Regions from separate parts of the Bacteroides sedimenti genome, predicted to be linked through region 2. Evidence: riboswitches for the same ligand, from Rfam matches in the RefSeq annotation. Region 2 holds a riboswitch; each other region holds the start of a gene.
The links. Region 2 has a riboswitch for cobalamin ahead of ABWU87_RS14610 (anaerobic ribonucleoside triphosphate reductase). Riboswitches for the same ligand answer to the same signal wherever they lie in the genome.
Positions count from the first base shown of each region.

Region 1 (5,499 bases), 500 kb from region 2:
TTATTTAATTATGTTGTTTTTTATTTAACTTGTTCTTACCTGCAGCAGTATCCTTAATGTTTAGCAATCAATTTTCTCATTTTTTTCATCCTGAATGCAATGATTATAGTAAATCGAGGTGCTATTTTACTGTGTGATGCATAACAGCATAATAAAATATTAATATAAATCTGTTATATTGTACTTGGTATGTTTGTTTTAATTGTTATATTCGCACAGGTTTTAATTAAATCTGATGCATGTCATATTTTATAATATAGATAAACTGTTTGATATGACATGAATATGGCTAATTTTGTCAATATATAGGTGGCGAATTTCTCAGTTTATCAATCCTGTATAATTATGAATTTATTTTATATTGAAATAAAACACGTGAAACTAAAATAATTTATTTTTTAATTTAAATGACTCTATGAAAAAAAATGGCTTTTTATTACTTCTGCTCATGATTGTTGTAACATCATGCAATCCCCGGATAACAACACAAATACTAAAATCGTACCCGGCTATCGTGTCGCCCGATTCCGTAGTTGTTTATAATATAGGCGATACAGTTCCCGGTTCTGCCACTACAATAGGACATGTCAATGTGCGAGATGGCGGTTTTACAACGAAATGCAAATATGATGAAGTGCTTTCTTTTGCTAAAAATGAAGTGTCGAAGAACGGAGGCAATGGATTGATGATTACCGCACACTCAAAACCATCTGTATGGAGCAGTTGCCATCAGATTTCCGGAACCATGCTGCTTTTAGACAGTAAGATAATAAACGATTCCTTGCTGGTTAATAAGCATTTAAACCAGTTTGTACCATCTAAAATAATGGTTAATAAGCGCATAGTGCCTAGAAATACCTTCTCGGCTAGTGTGGGTTATGCCTATATTTACAGTGATATTTATAATGACGGAGATGGTTTCAGTAGCGCGGTTGCCTCTCAACTTAGAAGCGGAACCGATTGGAGATTTGAATATGAGCATTCATTCAAGAGCGGATGGGGAGTTGGTATCATTTACTCCGGATTCCGTTCGTCAGTATCTTTCTATGGTGGAAGCGATTCTTTCAATTCAACCTACATTGCTCCATTTGTGAGCGGACGTTGGATGGTTGGAGATAAATGGATGCTGGCAGGTAAATACGGAATCGGTTATTTCAGGCACGATGAAAAGGCAAGCAACGGATACAATATGTGGGCAAGCGGGGTTGGAATAAGCGTTGATTTCGGTGCAGAATATATGCTGACTAAACATCTGGGCATAGGATTATCTATCGGAGCTGTTACCAGTCAACTGGGAGATATGAAAGATAATCTTGGAAACGTATATTCTTCAACAGAAGATAATGCTAACGGCATTGCCAGAATTACTATTCTTCCCGGATTCAGATTTTATTTCTGATAATTATAGCTATATAGTTTGTTTCAGTTGTTTTCGGGTTGCTGAATAGTTGAATTGTTGTTCATATAAAGAACTGTAACAAACATCTTGATTTTTAAAGAAAGAAGGTACAAATCTCGTTTTTAATTAACTTCAGAGCTTTAAAAGAACCATATTCAATCTCTATTGTGGATTGAATATGGTTCTTTTTATAAGTTTCAAACTCTATCGTTTTATTAATTTTATTGTTTGCCCGTTCATTCTTACAAAGTACACGCCATTTGCCCAACTGCTCACATTTATTAGCGTATTGGCTTCGTAATTGGCGTTTTCATATACTCTAACCCCATTTATAGAGTAGATTGTTACGTTCCCGCTTAAGCTCAGAATGGTAAAGGTTGAAGCAGGATTCGGAGAAATAATACTCTGTAATTTTGGTTGTTTTAACTCTGTAGAGAGTGTAACATCAACCGGAATCCGGACAAATGTTGTCACACCCAGAACAGTCCGGCTAACAACAAGCGAAGTTGTGCCTTCCGAAGCTGAATTTATCTGCAGGTTATCTGCATTAATGGTAGCTGTGGCATAAGTGGCATTGGGTGCATCGGTAATGGTATATACAGGATTTGAAGTTGCATACTGAATTTCTGAACCGGAAGCTGGCGAAATAAGGTTGAATAATGAACCGAGCGATAAAGTAAACGAGGTGTTTGGATGCATATTCTGCTTATCAGCAGGAGTTATATTTCTTTCTCCACCAAAATTATCCATGCAAAAATAGAGTGGGATAGTGGAACCTGAAGCATTCTTTCTCGTGCCATCTGCTTTAAAATCAATGTATTTCACGATTCCGAGTTCGCGAAGGTCAAACCATTGCCAGGAATCTAGTGTGTAATGATTGTCAGGATTCTCGGAACGATAATCGGCAAGGTAGAAATCCAGCGATTTGCCGTTGCTGCCTTTAGCGGTAATCTTGTACCAATCGCCTACCCCAAATGGGGTATTTGCATCCGATTGTCCGGTAGAATTCATTCCGGTACCATGTTCGGAAACATACTTCACCCAGGCAGAATTGGAAATATAAAAACCGCTGATTTGTTCTCCATTAGGCATGTCTGAGATCGTTACTCGTGTTCTGGCTCCAAATGTATATACTACTGCGTAATTTTTAGAATTATCTACTCCGTGTCCCACTGCCGACCGAAACTGTTGATTAAGAAAATCGGATGGTTCAAACGAAGTTGATGTGAGATTGGAATAGGCAAATCCTCCCCAGGTTTTATAACTCTCTACCAGCGTATTGGTGAACACATAAGCTCCGCTTTGAAATACAGATTGGTAGTTGCTACTTGTATTATCTCCCCACCAGCGACTTTCAGGGTCGAGGGACAAATTATCAAAAGTTGCAGTCCTGCCGTTAACCGTCTGTCCATTTATAACATTTGTGATTAATAAGAGAAATGTTAGCGCTAGTAAAATACTTTTGTTCATAATAAAATCTTTTTAATTGGTTATTAATGATTATTTGTAAATAAGTACTGTTAGCTACTTTTACTATTGCTACATAAGCTTCTTTCGGAGATTTTTTAATCTACAGGCGGATCGTTCAGGAGTGCCTTGAATAAACAAGACATCTTTTCGTCAGATTTACAACCGGACGACAAATAAAATGACAAGTACAAAAAGAGAACTTGAAAAAAAATGAAACAATACAAGTCAGTACGTGCCGTTTTTAGCTCTATTCCCGAAGCTTATAACAATATAATATGGCAGGTCTTCTGACTTACTCCCGTGTTCTGAACGCCTTCCCAATCGTTTTCACGAATCAGTGGCTAAAGTATGTTCAGCACGCATTAGCGGAGCTTACAGCAGCGGGTCTGTTCAGGATTTTCACCTGATTCCCTTTTCATCGCATGTTCCGAAGCAAATTTGGAATATGCGACACCAAATTATTAGCAATGCAAATATATGTATAATATATGTAACGAAAAAAGATTATTCCCATTTTTTGTAAGTTTCTAATCTTGTCATTACTTTATCAATCAGCTGTTGTTTTTGGAAAGAAGGTCTCTTATATGGAATTTAAAAATGTGAATAGTTATTGGTGCGACTGATGAAATTATGAAAATGTATAAGCCAAAATCACAACGCGAATATTGTGCCAAGTAGATGGGTAAAATGCAATAATTGCCTTCAATCATTTCAAATAATCGTTAATTCGGATGATTTTGAATGAAATCTGTACTAAAAAAGTATATTGTAAAGGTCAATCTCGGCCTACATTTGCATAATGTTAGTCTAAATAAAATACATTGTAAAATAAATCTTTTATATGAAAAGAAAAATTATTTCAAGTTTTAAAACTATAAGAATCATTGGATGCCTGTTTTTTTGTTGGCAAGTTTCATATGGCATGAAGACACAGACAAATCTCTTGTTACCCTCATCAATTGATAAAAAAACTATTTACGAACAAGAAGTTAGTTACAGTTTCATTAAAGAGGACTCGCTCAAGACCAGAATCGTCTCCAACTTACCACAACCAATAAATGACTTGGTGTTTCAATCTCTGCCTACAGTGTGGGATGAGGCTATTCCGTTGGGTAATGGCATTATCGGAGCCTTGATATGGCAAAAAGGAGATAATTTACGCATTGGAATTGACCGGGCCGACCTTTGGGATCTACGCCCGGTTAAAGAGTTTGAGAAATCAAAAAACTATTCGTATCGCTTCGTTTGCGAACAAATTATTCACAAGAAAGACCTCAAGCCTGTTCAATCGTTGATCGATGATCGTAGTCGGCTAGATCCTGCCCCCACTAAAATACCGGCCGGAGGAATAGAGTTTTGCATTAAACCACTTGGAGAGATAGAGCAAGTTCGTTTAGACGTAGCCCGGGCGGTATGTCACATTCATTGGAAAAATGGTGTTAAGGCTCAATTCTTTATTCATGCCGCTGACAATTCCGGTCGTTTCATTTTTGAGAACTTACCAAGCGAACTGATTCCTCTGTTGGTAGTACCATCTTACGAAGAAAGTACGAATCTGGATGTTAGTATGCCTAAAAGTGTAAGACCGCTCAGTTCTTTAGGCTATAAAAAAGGAATAATCCTGCACCCTAAAAAGAATATTCTTGTGTACCACCAACAAGCCTGGGGCAAAGTTTCTTACGAAATTGCACTGACTTGGAACACTTTTAATAGCTCAACGTTGGAAGGCTCTTTTTGTGTAACATCAAAGGGCACATGGTATTCTGAGTCCAAGAAAGCACAACAACTATTGGAACAATCATCTCATATTAGCTACAAGAAGGCATTGCAGCAACACGTTGCTTGGTGGAAAAATTATTGGGCGCAATCAGAAATTTCTATTCCCGATCCGCTTTTAGAAAAACAATGGTATTTAGAGCAATACAAATTTGGAGCCTCTTCACGTAAGAATGCACCGCCTATCTCTTTACAGGCTATATGGACGGCAGATAATGGACAAACGCCTCCTTGGAGAGGCGATTTCCACAATGACTTAAACACACAGTTGAGTTACTGGCCTGGATATAGCTCTAATCATTTGGAAGAATCATCTGTTTTTACCGATTGGCTCTGGAAAATCAAAGATAACTCTAAAGATTTTACACATCGTTTCTTTGGCGTTAAAGGTCTTAATGTTCCTTGTATTGCGACACTTACAGGTAAAGCTATTGGTGGATGGAGTCCATACTCTCACTCTCCTTCAACTGCAGGATGGTTGTGTCATTATTTCTATCTGCAATGGAAATATAGCATGGATAAGGACTTCTTAATGAATCGCGCCTATCCGTTTGTAAAACAAACAGCCATTTACTTCAACAATATCTCCGTAATTGGAGACAATGGAAAGCGAAAACTCCCTCTTTCATCTTCGCCAGAAATTAATGATAATCGCATAGATGCTTGGTTTACCGAAACCACCAATTATGATCTGTCTAACATTCGTCTCACATATACCGTGGCAACTGAGATGGCAAATGCGTTAGGTGAAAGAAACGAGGCTGCTCGATGGCAAAAGCTGCTGGAAGAGTGGCCGCAAGAAGCGTCTGATGAAAATGGTCTACTTATCGCCCCCAATTATCCGTTGAAGGAAT
Region 1 covers NZ_AP028055.1:406,297-411,795, forward strand. The annotation lists gene ABWU87_RS01525 (hypothetical protein) at 449-1,399, shown strand; gene ABWU87_RS01530 (DUF4465 domain-containing protein) at 1,604-2,869, opposite strand; cobalamin riboswitch at 3,130-3,342, opposite strand; gene ABWU87_RS01535 (glycosyl hydrolase family 95 catalytic domain-containing protein) at 3,792-5,499, shown strand, end outside.
Region 1: it holds a riboswitch for cobalamin, as region 2 does, so the genes downstream of both, ABWU87_RS01530 (DUF4465 domain-containing protein) here and ABWU87_RS14610 (anaerobic ribonucleoside triphosphate reductase) in region 2, are expected to answer to the same signal.

Region 2 (5,499 bases):
GAAATGGGAGCTCTTGAAAACGGCTACTATTTCAGATGTATAATGCGTTGGTTGGCACTTCCCCTGAATTCCAAAAAGGGGGAGTACTCAGCCTGCACAAACCGTCCGTCTACTAATGTGTCAATAAAGGGTAGTACTGCACTCAGACTTTTGTCTGCCAGAATCTCCTCATAAGTATATCCGGTATAACACCAGATGTTTTGCCCGGTTTCCTGCTTTATCCGTCTTATCAATAGTAGAAAAGCTTCCGGATTGTAGAGAGGATCTCCGCCTGAAAAGGTAATGCCATCAAGCAATGGATTGGCATTAATCTCATGTATGATTTTAGTTATGACCTCTTCTGTAAGTAGAGTCCCCTGCACCGAATTCCATGTGCTGGGGTTCTGGCATCCCGGACAATGGTGCCGGCATCCTGCAAGATAAATGGAGTAACGGATTCCTTCCCCGTCAACGATGGTTTCGGGATAGGTATATAGCAGATAAAGTTGTTCCTGCATGTTTCTTTTCTTTGTGAGGAGATTGATCGCTGTTGGAAGTCTCCTTTAATATGTCGCTTTATTTGCCCGATGATGAATTCTATTGGGCTTTTAGTTCGAATTGTCAGTTGTTTTTTCCGGATATTCATTATAAGACCGTTTTCCAGATAGTTATTATCCTATCCGGGAAACGATTTTGTTTTTATATTCCGAGGCGAAAGTTGTTAGTGATGTTTCACCCTGTCTCTTTCCTCAGCTCGTTTGGATGAATTCCATGTGCTCAGGTCACCAGTCAGGTATCCGGTGATTCTGCGCATTCTGAATACATTCTCGCTTTGGCATACTGGGCATTTTTCGTATATCACACCTTTATAACCACAAGCGTTGCAGGTGTCTACCGGGTGGTTTATTGAACCGTAACCAATACCTTCGTCGTGCATTACCTTCACTATCTTGGCAATTGCTTTCACGTTTTTCTGAGCCTCTCCATCCAGCTCCACATAAGTGATGTGCCCGCCACGAGTAATTGCGTGGAATGGAGCCTCTTTTTTAATCTTTTCCAGAATACTGATTGGCTCTTTTACATCTACATGGAAGGAGTTGATGTAATACTCCCTGTCAGTCACACCTGGAATCAGGCCGTATTTTCTCCGGTCCATTCGGGTGAATCGTCCTGATAAACCTTCAGCCGGAGTAGCCAGCACCGAGTAGTTCAAACTGTATTTTGCTTTGTATGCATCGGCAACCTTGTTTATCTGCATGATCGCCTCATAAAGCGTATCCCATGCTTTTTGGCTGTGGCTGTGACTCTCTCCGTAGAGTGCCATCATTGCGTTATGTCCTCCTATAAAACCGATTCCCAGTGTTCCGCTGTTTAGCACATCGCCTACTTCGCCGTTTGGTTCCAGTTCTCCTCCACCTTTCCACACATCATTTCCCATCATGAAGGGGAACTGGCGGGCAAGTGCAGTGCGTTGGTACTGGTAACGGGCATACAGCTGATCGGCCACTAGCTTTGCCATGTCTTGTACCGACTTGAGAAACGCCTCTTTACTCTCTTTTTCCAAAGCATCCTTATTGGATGTCTCCAGCAGATTCTCTGCTTTTATTTTGGCTTCTATGGCCAAACGCGGCAGGTTGATTGTTGTAAATGAAAGATTTCCTCTTCCTAGTGAGCTTTTTTTTCCATTCACATTTTCGAATACACGTGTACGACAGCCCATTGTTGCCAGCTCATAGCGGTAACGTTTCGGGTCTTCTGCTCTCCATAGGTCGTTCACATTATAGGGCGCATCCAGGAACATGAAGTTCGGGAAGAGCGCCTTTGCTGTAGTTTGACATGCTTTCAGGAAAAGGTCGAAGTTAGGAGCACTGAATCTGATTTTTCCACTCATAGCTCCTTCAAAATCGGACATCGCTTTCAGATAGTCCTCTTCAGAGTAGGAAACTCCATCCTTTATCTTAAAGATTTGGATAGGGAATACCGGCACTTCTCCTCGAGTACCCAGTCCCTCCATGGTGGTGCTTAGCAGTTCTTCCATTACCAATCGTCCTTCGGCTGAAGTATCTGTTCCATAGTTGATGGAGCTGAATACCACCTGATTGCCACCTCGTGAGTGCATGGTATTCAGGTTATGGATAAATCCTTCCATCGCCTGATGGGTATCTTTGCGAGTAGAAGAGTAAGCCTTCTCGATGATTCGGTTAAGTACCTCTTTCTTTAGATTAACCCGTAGACTGGTCATTGCCATGCATAACATCTCCCGGTGGTAATCATCCGGTTTGATAGAAGTAATGTGTTCTCTTACTAGTGTTTTTATTGATTTCTCCTCCGGTGCTTCTCCGTCCATTGATAGGTGAAATCCCAGAAAAGAGGTAAGGTGCTTCTGAAAAGACTTCAACACACCTTTTGCCATAAAAAAGTCGAATGCCGGAATCGACTGTCCGCCATGTTGTTCGTTCTGATTGGTCTGGAAGATAATCGTTGCCAGTGTGGCATAGCTCTGAATGGATTGAGGAGTACGGATGCTGCCATTCTTAGTACGGAACCCCCGTTCAAAGAGATCGTCCATGTCATACTGAATGCAGGTTGTTGTCTTTGTTGGATAATAATCCAAATCGTGTATGTGGATGTCTCCCATCTGGTGAGCAGTAGCAAACTTTTTCGAGAGAAGATATTTATAAGTATAATCTTTAGTCACCTCGGAAGCAAATGTCATCATCTGTCCTGCCGGAGTGTGGCTCGACATGTTAGCATTACTGAGGTTTACATCATTCTTATCGATGGCCACAATGCCATCCATGATATGTTTAATCTGAGTCTTTTTATCTCGCTCGGTATTTCTCCATTCACGGTATATAATGTATTTCTTTGCAACCTCGGGGCGTATTTTCATCAGTTCTTTTTCAACCAGGTCCTGAATCTCCTCCACCGTAATTGTCGAGGTGGCAAAGTTTCCGATTACCCGCATGGTTACATCAGCTATCAACTTATCTTCGTCGACAATACCTGTCGCATTGAATGCTTTCGTAATTGCATTCTTGATTTTACTGATCGAGAAATCTTCCTTCTTCCCGTCTCTTTTGATAATACAGATCTCAGCGTAGTTCATAATTCTTTTTTTGTAAAATTTGTGATACTAGTAAGTTATCACATAAGAAAACATTGCTGTGGAAGTGGGTGTAGAATAGGGCGGCATGAGACCTGCGCCTGAAGGATGACTCATCCTGGCGTTTTTCCTGTTCTTTTTGCTTTAACTCCCGAAAGCATAAGATTTTCTATGTGTTTAGTCTTGGCAGGTCTTCTGACTTATCTCTCCCTTGAAGTGCCTTCCCACAAAGAGTTGCAGTGGCTTATACCCAAGTTCTTCAAGAATCACAGCAGCGGGTACTGTTACCGGATTTCACGGTATTCCCTTTTTCTCCTAAAGCATTGCTTTGTTACCAAAACTGATACAAAGATAATGTATAATCCTATATGTTGTTCTGTTCAGAGATGTTAATTATGTAAGTTTTGGAAAACTTTTTTTTGAAATATCTCTGAAAAGTTTACCATTTTAGATAACTATTAATTCATAATGAATGGGTTAAACGATAAAAAAAAGACCATTCAGAATCTAAATTCTGAATGGTCTTTTGTCGAGTATATAAAAAGATTTTTTTCTCAACTTATTCTCTATCCGATTTCCCGGTAACTTGTTCTCTGTTTACAACTTTCTGGTAGAATAATCTCATTTTCCCGAATGCCGGATTCAATATAAAATCTTTCTTTAATAAACGCATGCCGAATATGAACATATGCACCACCGAAAAGGAAAGAGCTGAGAATAGCAGGAACTTGCTGGACTCCCATCCGGCTGTTACCTGATGCCAGAATCCCGCCAAAATCAGTACCACGGATAGTACGATTACAGTTATGTTCAATACATTCTGCCCTGGTCGCTCTTCCTTATAAATAGAACCAATCTTACTGTTCTTCATGCCATATGCTGTGTAGATGTCCAGTCCAATCAGCATCCATAGAATCAAACGAATCCAAGTGTCGGCCGGGAGGAAGACCATCATGAAAAGGCAGGTCAGCACTCCGCAGATAGGAACAAATGGAACCAATGGTGTTTTGAATGCTCTAGGGGCATTCGGCATTTTCTTTCGCAAAACAATAATACCTATACAAACCAGGATAAAGGCCAGAAGAGTACCGATACTGGTCATCTCGCCGGCCACTCTCGAAGGAATGAATGCCGCAAACAGACTGACAAGTAGCAGGAATAGCAGGTTGCTCTTTGCCGGAGTGCGAAATTTTGGATGGATATGCGAAAAGAACTTGGGCAGAAGTCCGTCTTTGCTCATGCTATAGAATACTCGGGTTTGTCCCATAAGCAGTACCATAATAACCGATGAATATCCGGCTAGGATGGCCAGGATAATGGCACGATTCAGCCATGGATAATCGGGGTGAATCAATCCGTCGGCGCCGGCATGTCCCATATGTTCGATGGCGATGGCTACCGGGGCTATTCCGTCATGCCCTTTGAACTCCGTGTAATTAGCTACTCCGGTCATCACGTGAGCAAAGAGAAAGTACAATACTGTGCAAATTAGAAGTGATATCAGAATACCGATGGGCATATCCCGTTTTGGATTTTTTGCCTCCTGGGCAGCGGTGCTCACAGCATCGAATCCAATGAAAGCAAAGAATACAACAGCTGCTGCCCGAATAATCCCTGTCCATCCGTAAGCACCAAATGTTCCTGTATTTTCGGGTATATAAGGAGTGTAGTTTTCCAGATTGATGTATTTCCATCCCAGAAAGATAAAGATAAGAACCACCCCAATCTTTAGCGATACAATAATGTTGTTGAACCGGGTACTTCCTTCGGTTCCTTTGATTAGAAGCAGACTCATCAGAACGACAATAAACACTGCCGGCAAATTGACAATTCCCCCTTCCCACGGACAGGCAACCAAGCTCTGAGGGAGGTGGATACCGAAGCCATCAAAGAACTTTATCACATAACGACTCCAGCTGATGCTGACGGTTGCAGCTGCTACAGCGTATTCCAGCACCAGGTCCCAGCCTATAATCCAAGCAATGAATTCTCCCATCGTGGCGTATGAATAGGTATAGGCACTTCCGGCTACCGGAATCATCGAGGCGAATTCTGCATAGCATAATCCTGCAAAACAACAGCCAATGGCTGCAATTAAGAAAGAGATTGTGATAGCGGGTCCAGCCATTTCGGCTGCTACTCCACCGGTTATCGAAAAGAGGCCGGCTCCAATGATGGCACCCACTCCTAACGCAACAAGCTTGCCTGGGCCTAAGGTTTTCTTTAGTGAATTACTGTCAGTCTCGTTTGCCTCTTTCAGCAAACCATCGATTGATTTTTTAACGAATAAATTCATGCTACTCTATGTTCTAGAAAATAATTTTGCAAAGATAGAATTTATTTCGTCGAATTATGAAAGTGGTATAAAAATGTGGTATTTTCTTTTAATATTTATGTTTTATTTGGTATTAAAG
Region 2 covers NZ_AP028055.1:3,666,190-3,671,688, forward strand. The annotation lists gene nrdG (anaerobic ribonucleoside-triphosphate reductase activating protein) at 27-497, opposite strand; gene ABWU87_RS14610 (anaerobic ribonucleoside triphosphate reductase) at 701-3,088, opposite strand; cobalamin riboswitch at 3,254-3,439, opposite strand; partial or broken gene ABWU87_RS14615 (amino acid permease) at 3,744-5,381, opposite strand.

Region 3 (5,499 bases), 820 kb from region 2:
ATGCTCGATTACACGAGGAGATTAACGATTCCAGCAATATAGAAAATGCGCTGAACGGCTTTATTAAACGACATAAATTAAAGGATCTTCGAACAACAGTAATCACCTTAGATGGGAAAGTAATTTTTGATAATCAAAAGAAGGATTACAACCACATAGGGAATCATCTGGAAAGGCCCGAAATAAAAATGGCATTAGAGAGTGGAACCGGTTATTCTGTTAGAAGAACGTCAGAAACTACCGGAGTTTCTTATTTCTATTCGGCCACGCTGTATGACGACTACATAATACGAAGTGCGCTGCCCTACAATGTTGAACTAATCACCAGTTTGAAAGCTGATTACCATTTCGTTTGGTTTACCATATTCATTACTATAATACTCACCATCGCATTTTCCAGATTTACCAGAAAGTTTGGAATGTCCATTGCCCGATTAAGGGAATTTACCGTAAGGGCACACCGCGACGAGCCTTTGGGAATGGATATGGAAAAGACTTTTCCGCATAACGAACTGGGTGAGATTTCGCAACATATTATCAAAATATACAAGCGTCTTCGCGAAACAAAAGAGGCTCTATATATTGAACGCGAAAAGCTGATTACCCATCTGCAAAGTTCTCATGAAGGACTGGGGGTCTTCAATGCCGAAAAAAAAGAAATTCTTGTCAACAGTCTCTTTACACAGTATAGCAACCTGATATCGGATGTCAATCTTCAAAGCGCGGAAGAGGTATTCTCAATTCCGGAGCTACAGAAGATTACCGAATTTATAAACAATGCACCGGCAAAACCGGGAAATCAGGAGAGACGCCTCTCTCTTAATATTGAGAAAAACGGAAGAGTCTTTATTGTTGAATGTATCATTTTCCAGGACCTCAGCTTTGAAGTTTCAATTAATGATGTGACTATGGAAGAGGAACAGCACCGCATGAAAAGGCAGCTGACGCAGAATATTGCTCATGAGTTGAAAACTCCTGTAAGCAGTATCCAAGGATATCTGGAAACCATAGTCAACAATCCGAACCTGCCGAAAGACAAATTCAATACTTTCATAGAAAGATGTTATGCACAAAGCAACCGATTGACCAGGCTGCTAAGGGATATTTCGGTTCTTACCCGAATAGATGAGGCAAGCAACATGATCGACATGGAAAAGGTGGAAGTAAATTCACTGGTACAGAATATAATTAATGAGGTATCTCTGGAGCTTGAAATGAGAAACATCTCCGTTCATAACCTGCTGAAAAAAGATATGTATATCCGCGGAAACGCATCGCTCATCTATTCCATCTTCCGCAATCTGATGGATAATTCCATCTCTTACGCTGGAACCGATATTTCCATCACAATAAAATGCTTCAGAGAAGATGAAACATTCTATTACTTCAGTTTCTCGGATACAGGCGTAGGCGTTTCACCGGAACATTTGAACCGGCTCTTCGAACGATTCTACCGGGTTGACAAAGGACGATCGCGAAAGATAGGCGGTACCGGGCTGGGACTTGCCATCGTGAAGAACTCCATACTTATACACGGAGGAAACATCTCGGCCAAAAATAATAAAGGCGGTGGACTGGAGTTCGTATTCACCCTCGCCAAAAATTAAAAAGCAGGATTGCGAAGATTTTATTCTTCCGCAATCCTGTTTTGTTTAAAATAAATATGTATCTTTGCTTCTGCATTGGTTCTAAAGCCCTATCGGGCAAAAGATGAAAAGGGAATCAGGTGAAAGTCCTGAACAGTCCCGCTGCTGTAAGTTTCAACAAAACGTTGCTGGCAACTACTCACTACCACTGAACTGAATGTTCGGGAAGGTGCCTGCAAACGGAAACAGAGTCAGAAGACCTGCCATGCATGCTTTTCAATAGCTTTCGAGGATAAAGCGTTGAACCACGTAGCCGAATGATAATCATTCCGGTTATATTATTTCCATAACCAATTATGTAGCTGAAAGGGTGAAGGAATATTTTCTACTCTAACAGGCGAAAACTTTATGACAAATAGTATATAATCTTTAAACTCTGCCAAGTTTATTGAAAGACACCCGGTCGAAGTGATTCGCCCGGGTTTTCTTTTTTATTTATCGTCTGGGATGAATATCTTCATTGAAACGTTCAAACCCGGCAGCGTTGATTCTTTTCTTTGCCTGTCTGGTGGCATTAAATATCACATTCTTCAATTCCACTGACTCGGCACGGAAATCGCTATTCTCTTTCCCCTCTTTAACCTGCACTGTCAGCTGGAACGTACCATATCCATCAATGGTAACACTGTGCCCATCTTTCAGTTTTTCCTCAATGCAAGCGGCAATCCTTATAAACGCACTCATCAGTTCGCCCTTCTTAGCCGGCGAACCACCACTTAGCTCCCTGACCAAATCCTCCATCCTATAGTTAGATCTACTTTTTACACTTACCCAAACAGATTTTTTGTCTTCACCAGTCTTTGCATTCTTCAAAGTATTGGTGTGAACGCTGTAACGAATTGCCATTTCTTCCTCTTTAGATTAACAGATTAATTACTTTATACTATTACTTTATTATCGAAGAACTATTATTAGGGTCGCGACCCCAGCTTATTAGCCTTATGAGGCTATACTCATGGCATCATGACCCTAAACATCAAGGGACATGACCCTAACAATAAGTCGTCTAAACAAAGATACTAATTCGGCGGCAATAACCAGCTAGTTTCTCATTATTAGTCAGATAAATAACGGGCATAAGAGTAGAATTAAATCAAAAGTTTATTGTGTTTATAGATTTTCTTTCTAACTTTGCCGCGCATTGGTTCACAAAATCTCCCGTAGCGAAGAAGTGATTAAAAGGGAATCAGGTGAGAATCCTGAACAGTCCCGCTGCTGTAAGTTTCATTATAACGTTGTAAGCAACCACTCAATACCACTGAACAATTAGTTCGGGAAGGCGCTTTCCAACGGAAACAAGTCAGAAGACCTACCGTGCATTATGACAGTATAAAGCTTACGAGGAATGAGCTTAGCACATAACAAAACACATTTTATTACTTATTTAAACTGATAGACAAGATGAAAAAGATCTATTCTCTATTGCTGCTTACCGTGGTGGTACTATGTAGTTGCAACAGCGACGACAATTCGCCCATTGTAAACAGCACAACCGTTGTTCTTAACCTACAAGGAAAACTAGACAAGCCCGAAACTGAATTTACCGGGATATTTAAAGAAGAGCCGGCAGGGGCCTGGACTTATAAAAACACATTTGTTGACCAGACAGGTTATTTCGTTTTCGATAGCTACACAACAAGCTTTAATACATTTGGAGGGGGATTTACCTATACCAATAAGACTGATGTAAAAACTGCGGGATATACTAACAACAGTGCAATCACCGGTAGCGGTAAAACCAGTGCAACATATATGACTGTAAACCCAAGTGAGTACTCAACCGACAAGTTCCATTTTGCAGGAAACGCCAGCCATACCGTGAAAGGTATGTATGTAACCAACAGTACTTATGCCTATTTATCTATATTGAATGGTGACGGTTACGCAAAACCATTTAAGGATGGCAGCTGGTTTAAACTTACTGTTACTGGTTTAGATGATAAAGGTAACACAACAGGCACTGCCGAAATTTATCTTGCAGATTACCGCAACGGGAAAAAGGTTCTGCTTGATAAATGGACATGGATGGACCTTTCTGCCCTTGGCAAAGTTGCTGAAGTTAAATTCAGCCTATCTTCAACTGATAACGGAAATTTCGGAATGAATACTCCTGCCTATTTCTGCATGGACGGATTCACAATCGAATTATAATCTGAAAATAAAATGTCATACACTCGAAGCATAATAATCTCTTTATCCATTTGGTTCTGCACAAGTTTGCTTGTCCAGGCGCAAAAACCAGATTCCTTACGTGTACATACCCTTAAGGAAGTTGTGGTAAAGGAGAGAAAAAAGGAGAAGGAACTTCGTTCCACTACTCCGCTTCAGGTGCTTGATGTTAATCAATTAAAACAGTCCGGGTTATTACAGGTTTCGGATGCTGTCAGGTTTTTCAGCGGAGTGGTTGTAAAAGACTATGGCGGCATCGGCGGACTAAAAACAATCTCGGTACGAAGTCTGGGAGCCAACCACACAGCCGTGGTTTACGACGGGATTTCTATTACCGATTCTCAAACGGGACAAGTGGACCTTGGAAAGCTAACGCTGGATAATATTGAAGAGATTAGTTTGAACAGCGGGCAAAACGATAACATCTTTCAGCCTGCCCGACTCTTCTCTGCCGCCAGTGTCCTGAATATAAAGAGTCCGGCACCCGTACTTACTCAGAAAAATATAAATGCCAGCGCTACCTTTAAAGGGGGTAGCTTTGGCTTTTATAATCCGAGTCTTCATCTAGACAACCAGTGGAACGAGGTGTTGTCTTCCTCCTTCCATGCAGACTACATGCATGCCGACGGCAACTATCCCTACACTCAGCTTAACGGAACCGCCACGGAGCGATTGCATCGTCTTAACTCGGATATTGAAACGGTGAAGACAGAAGCCAACTTGTTTGCCCGTTTCAGCGACAGGCAGAAGGCCAGTTTGAAGGCTTATTACTACTTCTCGGACAGAGGTCTGCCTTCTAACAAATTATATTACGCACGTGCCGAGGAGCGTTTGAAAGACAAGAATTTCTTTGTCCAGGCAAATTATGAAAACCAATTATCCAATCGTTGGAGCCTCTTGATGAACGGTAAGTTCAACTGGGGCTACAACAGGTATGATAATCCGGACAACGCCACTTATAATGCGGTTACCCGAAATAATTATTATCAGAACGAATATTATCTGTCGGGAACCGTCATGTATCGTGCAAATTCTAATCTCTCCTTATCGTTGGCCAATGATGGAAGTATCAATACCATGAGGGCAGACCTTACCAATTTTGTCTACCCTACCCGCTTCACTTTGCTCAATGCGCTGGCTGCCAAGTATGTGAACAACCGCCTCACCGCAACGGCTCACATACTTTCTACCTTAACCCGCGAATCAGTAAGAACCGGAACGGCTGCCGATAACCGGAACCGCTTCTCTCCCTCTGTAAGCTTCTCCTACCAGTTGTTTAAGAACGAGGATCTGCGGGCGAGACTGCTTTACAAAGATATTTTCCGTCTGCCTACCTTCAACGATCTCTATTACGGAACGATAGGCACACGGTCGCTCAAGCCGGAACAGGCGAGCGAATTCAATGCCGGCCTGAGCTGGATTAAGAAATTTAACCACGTTATTCCATACATCTCCTTGTCGGTCGACGGTTTCTATAACCGGGTTAGCGATAAGATTGTAGCTGTACCCACAAAGAATCTGTTTGTATGGAGCATGCGCAATATCGGACGGGTTGACATCCGGGGAATGGAAGCAAATATGGAGACGGCATTCCGTTGCAGCGACAAGATCAGACTGGCCGCTACCGGAAACTATACCTATCAGCGCGCCATGGATAAAACAGATAAATACAACATGCCCGATA
Region 3 covers NZ_AP028055.1:731,133-736,631, reverse strand. The annotation lists gene ABWU87_RS02835 (sensor histidine kinase) at 1-1,607, shown strand, start outside; cobalamin riboswitch at 1,666-1,868, shown strand; gene ABWU87_RS02830 (hypothetical protein) at 2,082-2,492, opposite strand; cobalamin riboswitch at 2,771-2,977, shown strand; gene ABWU87_RS02825 (DUF4465 domain-containing protein) at 3,048-3,797, shown strand; gene ABWU87_RS02820 (TonB-dependent receptor plug domain-containing protein) at 3,810-5,499, shown strand, end outside.
Region 3: it holds a riboswitch for cobalamin, as region 2 does, so the genes downstream of both, ABWU87_RS02825 (DUF4465 domain-containing protein) here and ABWU87_RS14610 (anaerobic ribonucleoside triphosphate reductase) in region 2, are expected to answer to the same signal.